3 regions of the Bradyrhizobium sp. CCBAU 53340 genome follow, and region 3 is predicted to be linked to each of the others. Evidence: predicted binding sites of a transcription regulator. Region 3 holds the regulator's gene; each other region holds the start of a gene.

Evidence for each region. Region 3 encodes LexA, which represses DNA repair genes until DNA is damaged. Its sites were predicted from a motif close to TGTTCNNNNTGTGTTCNG; they were not measured.
Region 1: the regulator LexA is predicted to act here: its motif matches at 3,394-3,411, upstream of XH89_RS03245 (helicase-related protein).
Region 2: the regulator LexA is predicted to act here: its motif matches at 1,865-1,882, upstream of XH89_RS18950 (single-stranded DNA-binding protein).

What each region holds. Positions count from the first base shown of each region.
Region 1 is NZ_CP030055.1:699,603-705,043, reverse strand. It holds gene XH89_RS03245 (helicase-related protein) at 1-3,123, opposite strand, end outside; gene XH89_RS03240 (DUF3108 domain-containing protein) at 3,901-4,710, opposite strand; gene rpmB (50S ribosomal protein L28) at 5,268-5,441, shown strand, end outside.
Region 2 is NZ_CP030055.1:3,985,457-3,990,897, forward strand. It holds gene XH89_RS18940 (outer membrane protein) at 1-607, opposite strand, end outside; gene XH89_RS18945 (outer membrane protein) at 842-1,603, opposite strand; gene XH89_RS18950 (single-stranded DNA-binding protein) at 2,023-2,520, shown strand; gene gyrA (DNA gyrase subunit A) at 2,863-5,441, shown strand, end outside.
Region 3 is NZ_CP030055.1:3,863,380-3,868,820, forward strand. It holds gene XH89_RS18330 (ComEC/Rec2 family competence protein) at 1-411, shown strand, start outside; gene XH89_RS18335 (hypothetical protein) at 422-856, opposite strand; gene XH89_RS18340 (hypothetical protein) at 1,049-1,252, opposite strand; gene lexA (transcriptional repressor LexA) at 1,439-2,140, opposite strand; gene glp (gephyrin-like molybdotransferase Glp) at 2,317-3,528, opposite strand; gene XH89_RS18355 (hypothetical protein) at 3,716-3,889, opposite strand; gene XH89_RS18360 (hypothetical protein) at 3,981-4,196, opposite strand; gene XH89_RS18365 (HAD family phosphatase) at 4,364-4,990, opposite strand; gene XH89_RS18370 (alpha-hydroxy acid oxidase) at 5,006-5,441, opposite strand, start outside.

The sequences.
Region 1 (5,441 bases), 3.2 Mb from region 3:
GCTGCGATTGCGATCGTCGCGGCGCTCACCGCCCTCGCCGCCTTCGCGCGGCTTGCGGAAATCCCGACCGGCATCGCGGTCGCGGCGATGACCACCGCCGTGACGATGACCCGGCTTCGCGCCTTCGGCGGCTTCGCCGGGCGCGGCGCTCGCTACACCGGATGTAGCGCCAGCTTCAGCACCGGCCTGCGGCCGCTGATTGTGGTGACGCTGATGACGATGACGCTCGTGGCGAGGCTTGCGGTCCTCGTGACGGCCGCCGGGGCGCCAGACTTCGACGAGCTCGGGCTCTGCAGGCGCGGCAGTAACTTCAGTCGGCGCGGCTTCGACGGGCGCGGCAGCATCCGGCGATGCAGCGGCTTCCACTGCGGCGATTTCGGCAGCAGCGGCTTCAAGAGCAGCCTCGACGGGCGCAGCAGCTTCTTCGGCCGGCGGCGCGATACCAGGCGCGTCTTCCGGCGTGACCGGCGCTTCAGGCAAGGCTTCGAGCGCAGGCTCTTCGGGCGCTGCCTGATCGGGCTGCTCCATGCCGGGCGCGTCTTCGACGGTGACGGCTTCGATTGCGGCGTCCGCGGGCGCTGCGGCCTCTTCGGCCGCGGGCGTCTCGGCGGACGCTTCCGCAGCCGGCGTCTCAGCAACAGCCACCGGCTTCGGCGGCAGCGGCGCACGCTTCTCCATGCGATAGCCGAGCGCACGCAGCACCGAGGCAAAATCTTCGCCGGCCGAGCCGGTGAGCGACGTCATCGCCTGCGTCACCACGAAGCCGCGGCCATCGAACGCGCCGGCCGGCTTTTCGCCCGGCGAATTCTCGCGCCAGGCCAGCGCCGGACGGATCAGATCGGCGAGGCGCTCCAGGATGTCGACGCGCACGGCGCGCTCGCCGGCCTGCTTGTAGCCGAGCACGCGATAGGCATCGCGCGGCAGGCTCTTGTCGACCGGGAACGAGGTGCGGCCGGATGAGGCCAGATGCTGCGCGCCCGACAGTGCCGACAGATCGACATTGTCCTGCTTCAGCGCCCACAACAGCGCGGCGAGCGCGCGCGCGGCGGGCTTCAGGATGCCGGGGAAATAGATGTGATAGGCGCCGAAGCGCACGCCGTATTTGCGCAAGGTCGCGCGCGAGGGCTGGTCGAGATCCTTCAGCTCGCTCGCGATCTTCGGACGCTCGAGCACGCCGAGCGCCTCGACCAGCTGATAGGCGATGCCGCGGGCAATGCCGGTGACGTCCTCGGCCTTCGACAGCTCGAACATCGGCCCGAGCAGCTTCTCGATATGCGTCTTGAGCCAGAGGTCGAGCCGCGCCTGCACCTTCTCGCGCGGGCCGCCCGTCAGGCGCTCGTCCGAGATGATGCGAATGCGCGGATGCAGCGCATCCTCTGCGGCGGACAGCCGCGCCACGGCATCGCCGGTCCAGCGGATGGTGCCTTCCGAGGTCAGCACGAACTGATCGTCCGGCGCGTTGCCCAGTTTTTCGGCGCGCGCGTTGATCTCGCCGGCGAGCACCGCTTGCGCGGCAGCCTGCAAGGCTTTCGCATCGGAGCCGGCTTCCGCCGCATCCGGTGCAAAGGTGAAGCCGTCGAGGCGGCCGATGACATGGCCTTCGACGATGACTTCGCCGGTCTTGCCGATTTCCGTATTCAAGCTCGTGTTCTCCCGCAGGCGGCGCATCAATACACTGGTCCGGCGATCAACGAAACGCTCAGTCAAGCGTTCGTGGAGCGCATCCGACAATTTATTTTCGACCTCCCGCGTGATCCCCTGCCAGCGATCGGGGTCTTTCAGCCAGTCCGGGCGGTTGGCGACGAAGGTCCAGGTGCGGATCTGTGCGATCCGGGCCGACAGCGTGTCGATGTCGCCGTCGATACGGTCGGACTGGTCGACCTGGGCGGCAAACCAGGCATCGGGGATGCAACCCTTCCGCATCAGGAAGCCGTAGAGCGTCGTCACCAGCTCGGCATGGGCCGCCGGCGACAGCTTTCGGTAATCGGGGACCTGGCAAGCCTCCCACAGCCGTTCCACCGCGGCCTTGCCATGCGCGATATCGCGCACCTCGACGTCGCGGGCGGCGTGGTCGAGCACGCGCATGTCTTCGGCGATCGGCGCCCGCGTCAAGGTGTCGTGGCCGGGGGCCAGGTTCAGCGAGACCTGGAGCGCACCGAGGGAGGAGAAATCCAGCTTCGAATTGCGCCATTGCAGCATCTTCACGGGATCGAAGATGTGGTTCTGCAGCGCGTTCACGAGCTCGGGCTCGAAGGGGGCGCAGCGGCCCGTGGTGCCGAACGTGCCGTTGCGCGTGGCGCGGCCGGCGCGGCCCGCGACTTGCGCGAACTCGGCCGGCGTCAGGCGGCGGAACTGATAGCCGTCGAACTTGCGGTCGGACGCAAAGGCGACGTGGTCGACGTCGAGATTGAGGCCCATGCCGACGGCGTCGGTGGCGACGAGATAATCGACGTCGCCGTTCTGGAACATCTCGACCTGCGCATTGCGCGTGCGGGGCGAGAGCGAGCCCAGCACCACGGCCGCGCCGCCATGCTGGCGGCGAATCAGCTCGGCGATGGCGTAGACCTCGTCGGCCGAGAACGCGACGATCGCGGTGCGGCGCGGCTGGCGCGTGATCTTGCGGTCGCCGGCGAATTCGAGGCTAGACAGGCGGGGACGCGTGATCATGGACACGCCCGGCAACAGCCGCTCGATGATCGGGCGCATCGTGGCGGCGCCTAGCAGCAACGTCTCGTCGCGGCCGCGACGGTTGAGGATGCGGTCGGTGAAGACGTGGCCGCGCTCGAGGTCGGAGGCGATCTGGATCTCGTCGACGGCGAGGAAGGAGACATCGAGGTCGCGCGGCATCGCCTCGACGGTCGACACCCAATAGCGCGGCGACTTCGGCTTGATCTTCTCCTCGCCCGTCACCAGCGCGACCGCTTCAGGGCCGACGCGCGCGACGATCTTGTTATAGACCTCGCGCGCGAGCAGGCGCAGCGGCAGGCCGATCAGCCCTGAGGAATGCGCGAGCATCCGTTCGATGGCGAGATGGGTCTTGCCGGTGTTGGTCGGCCCGAGCACCGCAGTGACGCCGCTACCCGGCGCGCGCTCGGAAGCAAAGGGGGAAGGAGGAAAGGCCATGTCTAGGTGATTAGGTAATGGCTAATGAGGCGATTGTCAGGGCCTGATGGGGGCAATGGCATGCCGAGCGCTCACCACACGCACAACTGTCATCGCCCGGCTTGACCGGGCGATCTAGTACGCCGAGGCGTCCGTGGCTGAGCCGAGAGGCCTCGGCGTACTGGATGCCCCGGTCAAGCCGGGGCATGACAACGGAGGACGCGGTGACGCTTCCCCAAACCTCGCGCAACTGTCTCAATTTGCGACGCTTTTCCCGCATCTCTTAAGCTTCGGAACGACTCTAGAACGAATCGCGGCCGAATCGCTGACTCCCTGTTGAGTCCTGTTACGTTCACGCAAGGTGTCGTGGGACTCGTTTTGCGTGCGCACTAGATGAAGTTTTGTGACGTCGTACAAGCGACGATTTGGTGGCGTGTTCCTTAAAATTGGGGACGGCGCGGAGTCGAATCAGAATCGCCGGGGAGTCAAATGGATTCCGGGAATGGCGGCGCCTTGCGCCATGACCTGAAAACAACCCCATGCACAGTAGGTAAGTCATTGATGTCGCTGAGAGGCACCGGTTTCCAGCCGAATCTCGCCCATCCGTCATCCTGAGGTGCGAGTGGCGCGGTGCGAAGCACCGTACCGGGAGCCTCGAAGGGTGCACGGCCCGGATGTGGCGGCTGGGTTGCGCTCGCGGGAACAGGCGGGCTGTCGCCCTTCGAGGGCCGCCGAAGGGGCGGCCACCTCAGGGTGACGGTCTGGCAGAGAAGGGCGTGGCCTCCGTGGCCCCGGGCCCTACTGCGTCTTCGCCACGCGCGGCGGCTGGGCGGTGGTGATGAAGCTGGTGGCTTCCAGCATCGCCGGGCCCAGCGGCGTCGGAACCTTGAGCCAGAAGGGAACCAGGATGCGCGTGCCCGCGACCGGCGCGAACGCGATCTCGATGTTGCGCTGGGCGGCGAGGTATTTGATCACGGGGCGGTCGGGGATGTAGCCGGCGACGGGCACGAAATAGAGCGCGCAGACCACGACCGGGCCCTTGTACCCCTTCTCCGCCTTCACGGTCTCCATGCGCTTGAAATCGAGCTTGAGTTCGTAGCGCATGCGGCCGTCGAACACGGGCGCTGAGCCGTGGCAGGCCTCGGGCGACAAGGGATCGCCGTTTCCAGGCACCCGCACCAGCGAGGCCGTCATCGGATCGAACACGCCGCGGCGATGCGCCTCGGTGACGACGATGCGATCAGGATCGACCGGTGGCTCGGGAATGATGCCGAACTCCTTCACATTGCCCTTGTCGAGGGTGATGTGGATCTCTTCGGTCTTCTTCGAGGTGGTGGTGGAGGCCTGGTAAGCCGAAGCGACCAGCGCGCCATTGACGATGCGCCCTTGGCTGGCGCCGGTGCCGGACCCGCCCGCGAAGGATTTCAGGATGCCGGTGGTGCCGCCGGAGGCCGCGGCCGAGAACACGTCGTCCTGGATATCGATGTTCCAGGCGCCGCGGCCGACCGGAATGCCGGCCAGGCTCGCCTCATACTGCGCCTCGAGCTTGCCCTGCGCCGCCGCCGGCTCCGCCGCCCACACCAGCAGCAGGCCACCAAAAGCGGCCAGCGCCAGCCGGCCGGCCGCGCGCGGCCGGGGCGGAATGAGGGGGGACGTGTGCACGAGACGATCCAATCGGGAAGCGAGCGGTTGTTACTTAAGCCTGTTGCGGCCGTAAGCAATGCATAAAGGCGGCCAAGGCTCGGAACTCACTGGACTCATCAGTGGCGATTGCGCCCTTTATGTGATGGTAAGGCGTTTTAAACATTGCCGTTTTGGTGATTGGCCCGCGGCCTCGCTCCGGGCTCCGATACCTCTCCCCACCCATCCCGCTGTCATACCCCCGCTTGCTCCGCTGTCATGCCCCGGCTTGACCGGGGCATCCAGTACGCCGGGGCGGATGTGGTAAGATCAGGCTCTCAAACGCCGGCCTCTGGAATACTGGATCGCCCGCCTTCGCGGGCGATGACATCTATTCCGGAGCACGATCCCCGCCCCAAATCCTTGACTACCCGCCCCACTCCCCCTATACGTCCGCCCGCTCCCTGCAAGGACAGAGAATTTGCCCCCGTGGCGCCCCGAATGGCGGCCGCAATCATTGGGGGTTCAGAGTTAAGGATTATGCCATGTCTCGCCGCTGCGAACTGACGGCCAAGGGCCCCCTCGTCGGCCACAAGGTCAGCCACTCCAACATCAAGACCAAGCGCCGCTTCCTGCCGAACCTGGTCAACGTGACCTTCATCTCGGAAGCGCTGGGCCGCAACGTGCGCCTGCGCGTCTCCACCAACGCGGTGAAGAGC
Region 2 (5,441 bases), 120 kb from region 3:
TGTGGAGGTTGAGCGTGCCGGTCGGCAGGGTGCCGAAGTAGGTCTCGCCGCCAAGGCTGCGATAGAGGTATTCACCCTTGATCGACCACTGCGGAGCGATGAAGGCTTCGACGCCGGCGCCGACGGTCCAGCCGGAGTGGAACTTGCTGTCGGAGACGCTCACGCCGAGCGCGGAGAGGGTGATCTTGTTGTCGATCCAGGCGTAACCACCGGTGCCGTAGAACAGGACGTTGTTGACGGCGTAGCCGATGCGGCCGCGGACCGTGCCCAGCGCGTCGGTCTTGGAGGCGGCGGTGATGCCAGTGGTCGCGTCCGTCGCCGAGGCGCTGACGTCAGCCCAAGAGCCGTCGGCCTCGATGCCGAACACGACATTGCCGGTCTGCCAGTTGTAGCCGGCGGTGCCGCCGACGAAGCCGCCCTGCATCCGCGGGCTGCTCGAATCTTCCCAGGCGCCGCCGCCGACGAGACCGAGGTAGAAGCCGGTCCAGTTGTAGACCGAGGCCATGGCGACCGGAGCCTTGGTGTAGGGGCGCGCCGCCAGGTCGGCAGCCGAAGCGGCGCCGGTCAGAGCGATCAAAGCGGCCGAAGCCAACAAAATCTCTTTCATTTTCAACCTAATCCCAGTCCCAGTTTCTGTTTTGCCTTCCGTGCGTCGGAAGGACATCGGACGCTTTGGTCCAACTGATGTCGTCCTTACACCACTAAAGCTGTAAGTTGTGTCTCCCAAAAGTCACAACAGACGTAAAATGTAATAGTTGCTGACCTTTAGTTCCCTCAGGGAACCCGCAGCAAAAAGGCCGGCACGAGGCCGGCCTTCGATTCGTCAATGATTTCAGTGGAGTCAGTACTTCGCGATAACAGGGCCGCCCCAGCGATAGTTGAGACGGACGAGGCCCATATCGACATTCTGGCTGATCCGGTCGGTCTGGAATGGAGCGCCGGCCGGTGAGTTGAGGGTGAGGGTCCGAGTCCCCAGGAAGATGTGGTCGTACTCGACGCCAACCGACCAGTTCGGCGCGAAGCCGAATTCAAGGCCGGCTCCAACCGTGCCGCCCCAGCGGTTGTCGCTGGCCGAGGCGAGCAGGGTGCCGGCGCCAGCGAAGCCAGGCGCGGTGTAGATGTTGTACTTGTCGGCGACCACCGCGGCGCCGCCTTTCACGTAAAACAAGACGTTGTTCCAGGCATAGCCGACCTGGCCTGTGATCAGCCCGAAGGCATCGATCTTCGAGCGGTTACGCTGAGCGGGGAAGAGAACGCTGACGTTGTCGCCGGAGAAGTCGGCCCAGTTGCCCTGGCCTTCGAGCCCGAACACCCAATTGGCCGATTGCCAGCGATAACCGATCTGGCCACCGACCGTGCCGCCGGTGGCGTTGTGGCAGCCCTCGCCACCCACGAACGCGCCGCCGCCAAGGACGACGTTGTCCCAGCACTTGTGACTGGATCCGCCGCCGCCGTTGATGCCGATGTAGAAACCACTCCAGTCGTAGATGGTGGCAATCATCGGCGCCGGCGCCTTGGTGTAGGGACGTGCCGCAAGGTCTGCTGCACTGGCGGGTGCAGACAGCGCGACGATTCCGATTGTAGCGAACAGAATTTTCTTCATTGCAGTCTCCCCAGTGTTGTCCGCCCTGGAGTCCCCGAGCGGTCAATCAGGCGCGACGCCCAAATGGTCTAATTCCAAGGCAACCGTAGCCCAATCGGGAGGCAGAGTCCGTCTCTGGAATGCAACAGTCGCGGGCAATCGTCCTGCGCTTAACCTAATGAATGTTAAGCATTTTCTGGTCCCGCCGAGTTCCAATTCATCGCACCGTGCACAGCGGAATTGGGTACCGCCCCGCCCGCGAAAGGTCGGTCAATTCCGCTATGGAACAAATCTGGAACAAACGTCCGGTCGATGCTATATGTGGGGATAACCAAGGGCGTCGCGGCCCGATCGGGTCTTGTAAGCGTATAGGGTCGATCCGACAGGCAGCGCGGGCGCGCCTTTTCGAAATTCAGTGGCATTTGGAGTGGAGAGCGGCGATGGCGGGAAGCGTCAACAAGGTCATTCTGGTCGGAAATCTCGGCAAGGATCCGGAAATCCGCCGCACCCAGGACGGGCGGCCGATCGCGAATCTGAGCATCGCGACCTCCGAGACCTGGCGCGACAAGAACAGTGGCGAGCGCAAGGAAAAGACCGAGTGGCACCGCGTCGTGATCTTCAACGAGGGGCTGTGCAAGGTCGCCGAGCAGTATCTGAAGAAGGGCGCCAAGGTTTACATCGAGGGCGCGCTCCAGACCCGCAAATGGACCGATCAGAGTGGCGTGGAGAAGTACTCCACCGAGGTCGTGCTCCAGGGCTTCAACTCGACGCTGACGATGCTCGACGGCCGCGGCGGTGGCGGAGGAGGCGGCAGCTTCGGGGATGAGCCGGGAGGCGATTTCGGCTCGTCCGGCCCCGTCAGCAGCGCACCGCGCCGCCCCGTGGCCGCCGGCGGCGGTGGCCGCAACAACGACATGGACGACGACATCCCGTTCTGAGAGCGGATCGCACGTGGCGAATGCGCTGCCCGGATTGGGGCGGCGCTTCCCGCGTCATGTCAGCAAATCTGACTAATAGGTGGGGCGGGCTCGGAAATTCCGGGCCCGTTTCATGTTTCGGTTGAACTCGGCCGGCACTCGGCGAGCCGGCTGGTGGGGGCCGCGCACGATTGGGAGCCGATTTCCGGCGGCCGAATCCGGGGCCGTCCAAGGCGCTGCGCACAACGCCTTAAGTCGTTGGAAAAACAATCGGAAAAAGCGCTTCCGCCGGCCTTGCAAGGGTGGTTATCGGGGCCTCGATGCGCTATATGATTCCCAGATAAAATTTCACCGGATTTCCCCTTGGCTGACGACGACAACAAGCCCGGCGACCAGCCGGCGCAACCCTCGGACATTCGCCCCGTTTCGATCTACGAGGAGATGAAGAAGTCCTATCTCGATTACGCCATGAGCGTGATCGTGTCGCGTGCGCTGCCCGATGCGCGCGACGGGTTGAAGCCGGTTCATCGCCGCATCCTCTTCTCGATGAACGAGGAAGGCTACACGCCCGACAAGAAGCATAAGAAATCCGCCGGTATCGTCGGCGACGTGATGGGCCAATACCATCCGCATGGCGACCAGGCGATCTATGACGCGCTGGTGCGCATGGCGCAGCCGTTCTCGATGCGCGAACTGCTGGTGGACGGGCAGGGCAATTTCGGCTCGGTCGACGGCGATCCGCCGGCGGCGATGCGCTACACCGAATCCCGCCTGACCAAGATCGCGCTCAAGCTGCTCGACGACATCGACAACGAGACGGTCGATTTCCAGGACAACTATGACGGCTCGACCAAGGAGCCGGTGGTTCTGCCGGCGCGGTTCCCGAACCTGCTGGTCAACGGCGCAGGCGGCATCGCGGTCGGCATGGCCACCAACATCCCGCCGCACAATCTCGGCGAGGTCATCGACGCCTGCCTGGCGCTGGTCGACAATCCGTCGCTGACCATCGACGAGCTCAACAACATCATTCCGGGTCCGGATTTCCCGACCGGCGGCATCATCCTGGGACGTCAGGGCATCCGCAGCGCCTACCATCTCGGCCGCGGTTCCATCGTGATGCGCGGCAAGGTCGAGTTCGAGACCATCCGGAAGGAGCGCGAGGCAATCGTCATCACCGAGATCCCGTATCAGGTGAACAAGGCGACGATGGTCGAGCGCATCGCCGAACTCTACAAGGAAAAGAAGATCGAGGGCATCTCGGATCTGCGCGATGAATCCGACCGCGACGGCTACCGTGTCGTCGTCGAGCTCAAGCGCGATGCTGTGCCCGACGTGGTGTTGAACCAGCTCTACAAATTCACACCGCTGCAGACGAGCTTCGGCGTCAACGCCGTCGCGCTCGACTCGGGCCGTCCGCAGACGATGAACCTGAAGGACATGCTGACGATTTTCGTCGGCTTCCGCGAGCAGGTCATCACCCGCCGTACCAAGTACAAGCTGCGCAAGGCGCGCGAGCGCGCGCATGAGCAGGTCGGCCTTGCGATTGCCGTCGCCAACATCGACGAGATCATCAAGGTGATCCGGACCTCGCCGACGCCGGCCGTGGCGCGCGACACCCTGATGACGCGCGACTGGCCGGCGCGCGACGTCGAGGACATCATCACGCTGATCGACGATCCCCGCCATCGTATCAACGAGGACGGCACCATCCGCCTGTCGCTGGATCAGGCGAAGGCCATCCTGGAGCTGCGTCTGGCGCGCCTCACGGCACTCGGCCGCGACGAGATCGGCGACGAGCTCTCCAAGCTTGCGGGCGAGATCGGAGAGTATCTCGAGATCCTGCACTCGCGCGCCCGCATCCTCGACATCATCAAGACCGAGCTCGCCGAGGTGAAGGCCGAGTTCGCGACCCCGCGCAAGACCGTGATCATGGAGCAGGAAGGCGAGGTCGAGGACGAGGACCTGATCCAGCGCGAGGACATGGTCGTCACGGTGTCGCACGCCGGCTATGTCAAGCGCGTGCCGCTGTCGGCCTATCGCGCCCAGCGCCGCGGCGGCAAGGGCCGCTCCGGCATGCAGACCCGCGACGAGGACTTTGTCAGCCGCCTGTTCGTGGCGTCCACGCACACGCCGGTGCTGTTCTTCTCCTCGCGCGGCCAGGTCTACAAGGAAAAAGTCTGGCGGCTGCCGATGGCAGCACCCAACGCGCGCGGCAAGGCGCTGATCAACATCCTGCCGCTGGAGCAGGGCGAGCGCATCACCACCATCATGCCGCTGCCCGAGGATGAATCGACCTGGGCCCAGCTCGACGTGATGTTCGCCACCACGGGCGGCAATGTCCGCCGCAACAAGCTGTCAGACTTCGTCGACGTCCGCCGCTCCGGCATCATTGCGATGAAGCTCGACGACGGTGAGGCGATCGTCGACGTGCAGATCTGCACCGAGCATGACGACGTGCTGCTGACCGGCGCTGGCGGCCAGTGCATCCGCTTCCCGGTCCCCGACGTCCGCGTGTTCACCGGGCGCACCTCGATGGGCGTGCGCGGCATCGCGCTGGGCGAAGGCGACAAGGTGATCTCGCTGGCGATCCTGCGCCATGTCGAAACCACGTCCGACGAGCGTTCGGCGTACCTGAAGATGCGCCGCGCCGTCGCCGGCGAGGCCACGGCCGAAGAGGCTCCGGCGGATGCCGAGGCCGAGGAGACCTCCGGCAGCTTCCAGCTCGCGCAGGAGCGCTACGCCGAGATGTCGGCGGCCGAGCAGGTCGTGCTCACCGTCTCCGTCAATGGCTATGGCAAGCGGACCTCGTCCTACGAGTACCGCACCACGGGCCGTGGCGGCAAAGGCATCGTCGCCATGAGCGTCAACAACCGCAACGGCAACCTCGTCGCGTCCTTCCCCGTGGAGGATGCCGATCAGATCATGCTGGTGACCGACAAGGG
Region 3 (5,441 bases):
GATCCGCGCGACGCGGCCAGCGGTTCGCTCGGTGACGGCGTTTCATGCGACGATGCCGGCTGCGTGACACCGCTTGCCGACGGCCGCATGGTTGCGCTGGCCCTGCGCATCGACGCGCTGGCCGATGATTGCAGCCGCGCGGCACTGGTGGTGACGACAAGGCCTGCGCCGCCGGATTGTCGCGCGATGGTGGTCAACCGGCCGCGTCTGGCGAGCCAGGGCGCGCTGACGCTAACACCCCGCGGCGATGGTTTTGCGATTGCGGCGGTGAGGGCGAGGGGCGCAAATCGCCCCTGGTCGCCGGCGGCGGCCGGCGATGGAGATTTCGAATTGACCCTCGTGCCACGGTCGACAGCTCCGCGCTCCAAGGACGCAACACCGTCCGAAGCCGACCTTCAGGCCGAGGATTAAAACCGACGGTTCAACCGATCGGCAGGCCCGGAGTTGTCGACTGTCTGTCGGCCACCACCTGCGGCTTGTGCTCGCGCTCGCCGAGCGGCTGGGTCACAGGCAGTTGCAGCACGGTTGCGCGCTGGCCTTCGACGAGCTGCGTCACCAGCACGTACTTGCCGTCGGGGAATTCGATCGCGTCGTGATGACGATCGGGAATGTGCGGATCGATCTTGCCGAACTTGCCGACGCGGGAATTGACGGTGCGCGTCCAGATCCAGCGGTTGTCGTAGCGGACGTTGTCGGCGAAGGCGAGCTCCGTTCCCGGCAGCAGGCAGACCGCGACCGACATGTCGGCTTCGGAGGCGAAGCCGCGCGTCGAGGTGCCGCGGAACGTTGTCGTGACGATGGTCTCGCCAACTTCTGCGGGACGTGTCGCGACGGCATGCAGGCTATAGTCACACATCGGGTGCTCCTCATGCAGGGATAGCGACCCACGTCCCTTATCGAGGCGCAGGCCTCTACCAGAGTGTAAGCATGAAAGCTCCGCTCGGTTGTAGGCAAATCTGCGGCTTGGATCCGCAAGCTACAATCACAATATCTTTCCCGAATTCGCTAGGAACAAAGCCTGCGTCCGCGCATTCGGCAAGCTTCTCCGTCAGCGTCCGGCCGGCGCCGACCAGCCCGAATATTGCCAGGCAGGCTGCGCCCGCTGATCCATGGCGTTGCGGGCATCGCGGAATTGCGCGCTGGCTGCCTGCGGCGCCTTGCGCGCGTGATGCTGGGGCTGCTTGGCAAAGGCCTGCGACGCAGATGCTGCGATCAGCATAAGCGTGACGGTGCTCAAGATGGTCTTGCGCATGGTTGTCTCCTCGGTCTCCTGATGGGCCTCGCGAAGCGATAACGCTTCGTTGCGGCGTGCCGAGGATGTAGCGCTGAAGAGGTGGCCGGATAATCTGTGCAAAACCAGAAAGACTATCCAGCCGGAGCGGACAATCGTCCGCTCCATCAGTCGATGGCGATCACCGATCGCGCGAGAGCGAGGCGCTCAGTATTTCCGGTACAGGCCGATCAGCTTGCCCTGGATCTTGACCCGGTTGGGCGGAAGGATGCGGACCTCATAGGCGGCATTCGCTGGCTCCAGCGCGATCGAGGCACCGCGGCGGCGGAAGCGCTTCAAGGTCGCCTCCTCATCGTCGATCAGGGCGACCACGATATCGCCGGTGTCGCAGCTCTCGTTGCGCTGGATCAGTGCCATGTCGCCGTCGAGAATACCGGCGTCGACCATCGAATCGCCGCGCACCTCGAGTGCGTAGTGCTCGCCCGCACCCAGCATGTCCGGTGGGACGCTGATGGTGTGGCTGCGGGTCTGCAAGGCCTCTATCGGTGTACCGGCCGCGATCCGGCCCATCACGGGCACCGCGACGGGACGCTCGCCCTCGTCGGCGGGCGGGCTCGACGTCGTGCGCAGCTTGCCGAGATTGCCCTCGATGACGCTCGGCGTGAAGCCGCGGCGATTGCCGGCGGCGGCCTGCAGCTCGGGCAGCTTGATCACTTCGATGGCGCGGGCGCGGTTCGGAAGGCGGCGGATGAAGCCGCGCTCCTCGAGCGCCGTGATCAGGCGATGGATGCCTGACTTCGAGCGCAGATCGAGCGCGTCCTTCATCTCGTCGAAGGAGGGCGGTACGCCGCTTTCCTTCAGCCGCTCGCTGATGAACCGCAGGAGCTCGTATTGTTTGCGCGTTAACATCTCGACCAAAATCCCCCTGACGATGTCGTTCGATTCCGAGACGCTGGATTCAGCGATAAGCCGCTACATGCTCGAAACAAATCATGAACGGACACTATATGTTCGATACATGTTCCGCAACTGCTTAATTTACCGTGAACGCCACAAAGTTCGCGGAACGCACGCGAACGAAGCGGTCAGGCGGGCAGTCGCAATACCTCGCAGGGCATGCCGGCCTCGGCCTTCGGCGCAAACGGCGCGCGCACGAGAAGTGCCTGTGCCGCAGCGAGATTCGCAAGCAGCGAGGAATCCTGGTGATTGACGGGAACGGCGACGAGCGTGCCGTCGTCACGTGTGTCGAGGCGCGCGCGCAAATAGTCCTCGCGCTGGTCGTTGGCGCCGACGTCGCGGCCGAGCACGGCGCGTTCGCGGCGGTGATGAATCACCGAGCGGCCTGATAACGCGCGAATCAGCGGCACCATGAACAGGAAGCCGCAGACGTAAGATGACACCGGATTGCCGGGCAGGCCGATCACCCGCATTGCCCCGAGCTGCCCGTTCATCATCGGCTTGCCCGGCCGCATCGCGATCTTCCAGAACGCCATCGCGGTGCCTTCATCGCGGAGCGCCTGCTGCACCAGATCGTGGTCGCCGACCGAGGCTCCGCCGGTCGTGACCAGGATGTCGGCGCCGCTCTCGCGCGCGCAGCGGATGCCGGCGGTGGTGGCGGCAAGCGTGTCGGCGGCAACGCCGAGATCGATGGTGTCGGCGCCCTCGCTGCGGGCAAGCGCATGCAGGGCGTAGCCGTTGGAATAGACGATCTGGCCGGGGCCGGGCGTGGTGCCCGGCATCACCAGCTCGTCGCCGGTGGCCAGGATCGCGACTTTCGGACGGCGGCGAACGGCAAGCTGCGGGCGGTTCATGCCGGCAGCGAGGGCCAGGTCGCGCTCGGTCAGCCGCGCGCCCTGGCGCAGCAGCACGTCGCCCTCGCGAAAATCGATGCCGGCAGGGCGGATGTGCCGGCCGGTCATGGCGGCTTCCTTGATCGTGATGCGCCCGCCGTCGGCAACGGTATCCTCCTGGATGATGACCGCGTCGGCGCCGTCGGGAACGACACCGCCGGTGAAGATCCGCACGGCTTCGCCGGCGCCAACGGTTCCTGCGAAGGGACGGCCGGCTGCAACCTCGCCGATGACAGCGAGCTGTGTGTCGACCTTCGCCGCATCGGCCGCGCGGACGGCATAGCCATCCATCGCCGACATGGCCTGCGGCGGCTGCGTCCGCAGCGCCGCGACGTCGCGCGCCAGCACACGGTGAAACGCCTGGTCGAGAGCGACCGCTTCTTCAGCCAACGGCTCTGCGCCCGCAAGCACGGCGGCAAGCGCATCGGATACCGGCATCAGGGCCACGGCGAACTCCCGCAACATCAGCAAAAGACTCGGTCGGCAAGGTTTCTAGCCGAGCGGCGAGGCCGACGCAAAAGGCCAGGGGATGATCTGCAATGCGCGCGGGATTCTCTGCGGCGTGCTGGCGGCCGCCGCCCTTGACGATCTCCAGCGCAAAGGCGGCTTCTGCCCGGGTGAGGCCGCCATAGCGCTAGCGCAAGGCCTCGAATTGCGCCCTGGCGCCGAGCTCGGGGTCGGTGATGAGCACCATCGCGCTCGATCGCCAGCCGGAGGCGAGAGGTATGGCATTCTCAGTCCATTCGCTGCCGGCTGGTGTCGCCTGCACGTGCAATGGCACGCGGCCAGGCGGTCGATGCAGGCGCATCTCGCCGCCGATGCGATCCGGATTGTCGAGGCTGCAGGAGCCGATCAGTGCGCGCAGACGATGGCCGTCCTCGACGTTGACGGCTCGAACGTCACGACCGCGTTATGGGATTGCTTCTCGACGAATTGCCATCTTCCGCGACATCAGGCGCCTGGAGCCCCTGGTCCTTGTCGGGCATCGGATCGGCCTGGGCCTTCAAATCGGCTGCCTTGCTGATCAGCTTTGCGGAAAGCTCAGAATCCGAGGTGGATCTGGCGAATTTCATCAGCAGAGAGGCCTGCTTGGTGAGGTAGGTTTTGCCCAACACGTCGATACGTCCAGTTCCGATGTAGAATTCCCAACGGACTCAAGAGTCCGAAGGCGGGCATTCCGTTCCCGGAACTTCGTATAAAAATGCACAGAGCGATTTGGTTCCTGGTTCCAGGCGGAAATTGTTCCCGACCGGCCGGGCCGGGGCCGTCCGCATCCGTCGGATCAGATCCCCAGCGCCCTCAGTGCATTCCCGACCGCGGTCGGCGAGGTCACATGCACGGCGGTCAACCCGCGGGCGCGGGCACCCTCGACGTTCTCGGCCAGATCGTCGAAGAACACGATACGGTCGGCCGGCACCCCGATCGCGGCAACAACATGGTCGAAGGCTTCCGCATCCGGTTTGCGCAGCCCGATGCTGGAGGACAGGTACAGCTCGCGGAAATGGCCAAGCAGCTCGGCATATTCCTTCGAAAAATGGTCCACATGCGGTCGATTGGTATTTGAGAACGCGTAGAGCGGCATCCGCTTCGCCGCGCGCTGCAGCAGCTCCGCGATGTCGGGCATCTCGCCGGCGAAGATCGCGTTCCAGCCCTCGAGGAACTGTGCATCCGAAATGCCGATGCCGAGCGAGGCGCGCAGCGACTGGAAATAATCCGCGTCGCTGATCTTGCCGACCTCGTGCAAGCGGTAGGCCTCGCTGTCGCGCACGTAGCGTGCGACGATCGCCTCAGGCTGGCACCCGGCATGTCCCGCCCAGCAGGCGATCGCCTTGGAGAAATCGATGTCGAGCACCACGCGCCCGAGATCGAACAGGAGCGCATCCGCGCTGCCGGGAGAGAGCGATGTCATTGCGTCGATTTCTCGTCAGTAACGATATGGTTCGTGATCGAACAGCGGGAATGCGCTGAACACGCTCGGCGGGTTGGTTGCAGTGGCCGGGTGCAGGCAGGATTTGTCGATATCGGCGAACGAGGTAGCGCCCAAAAGACCGAGGCAGCGCAGCACCTCGTCCTCGAGCAGCTCCAGCATCCGCGCCACGCCTGTCTCGCCGGCCGCGGCGAGCGCCCAGCATTGCAGCCGACCGATGCCGACCAGATCGGCGCCCGCGGCGATCGCCTTGACGATGTCGGTGCCGCGGCAGATGCCGCCATCGACCATGATCTTCGCGCGGCCCTTCACCGCGTCGACGATCTCGGGCAGCACGTGCATGGCGCCGCGGCCGTGGTCGAGCTGGCGGCCGCCATGGTTGGAGACATAGATCCACTCGACGCCGTGATCGATTGCGATCTGCGCATCCTCG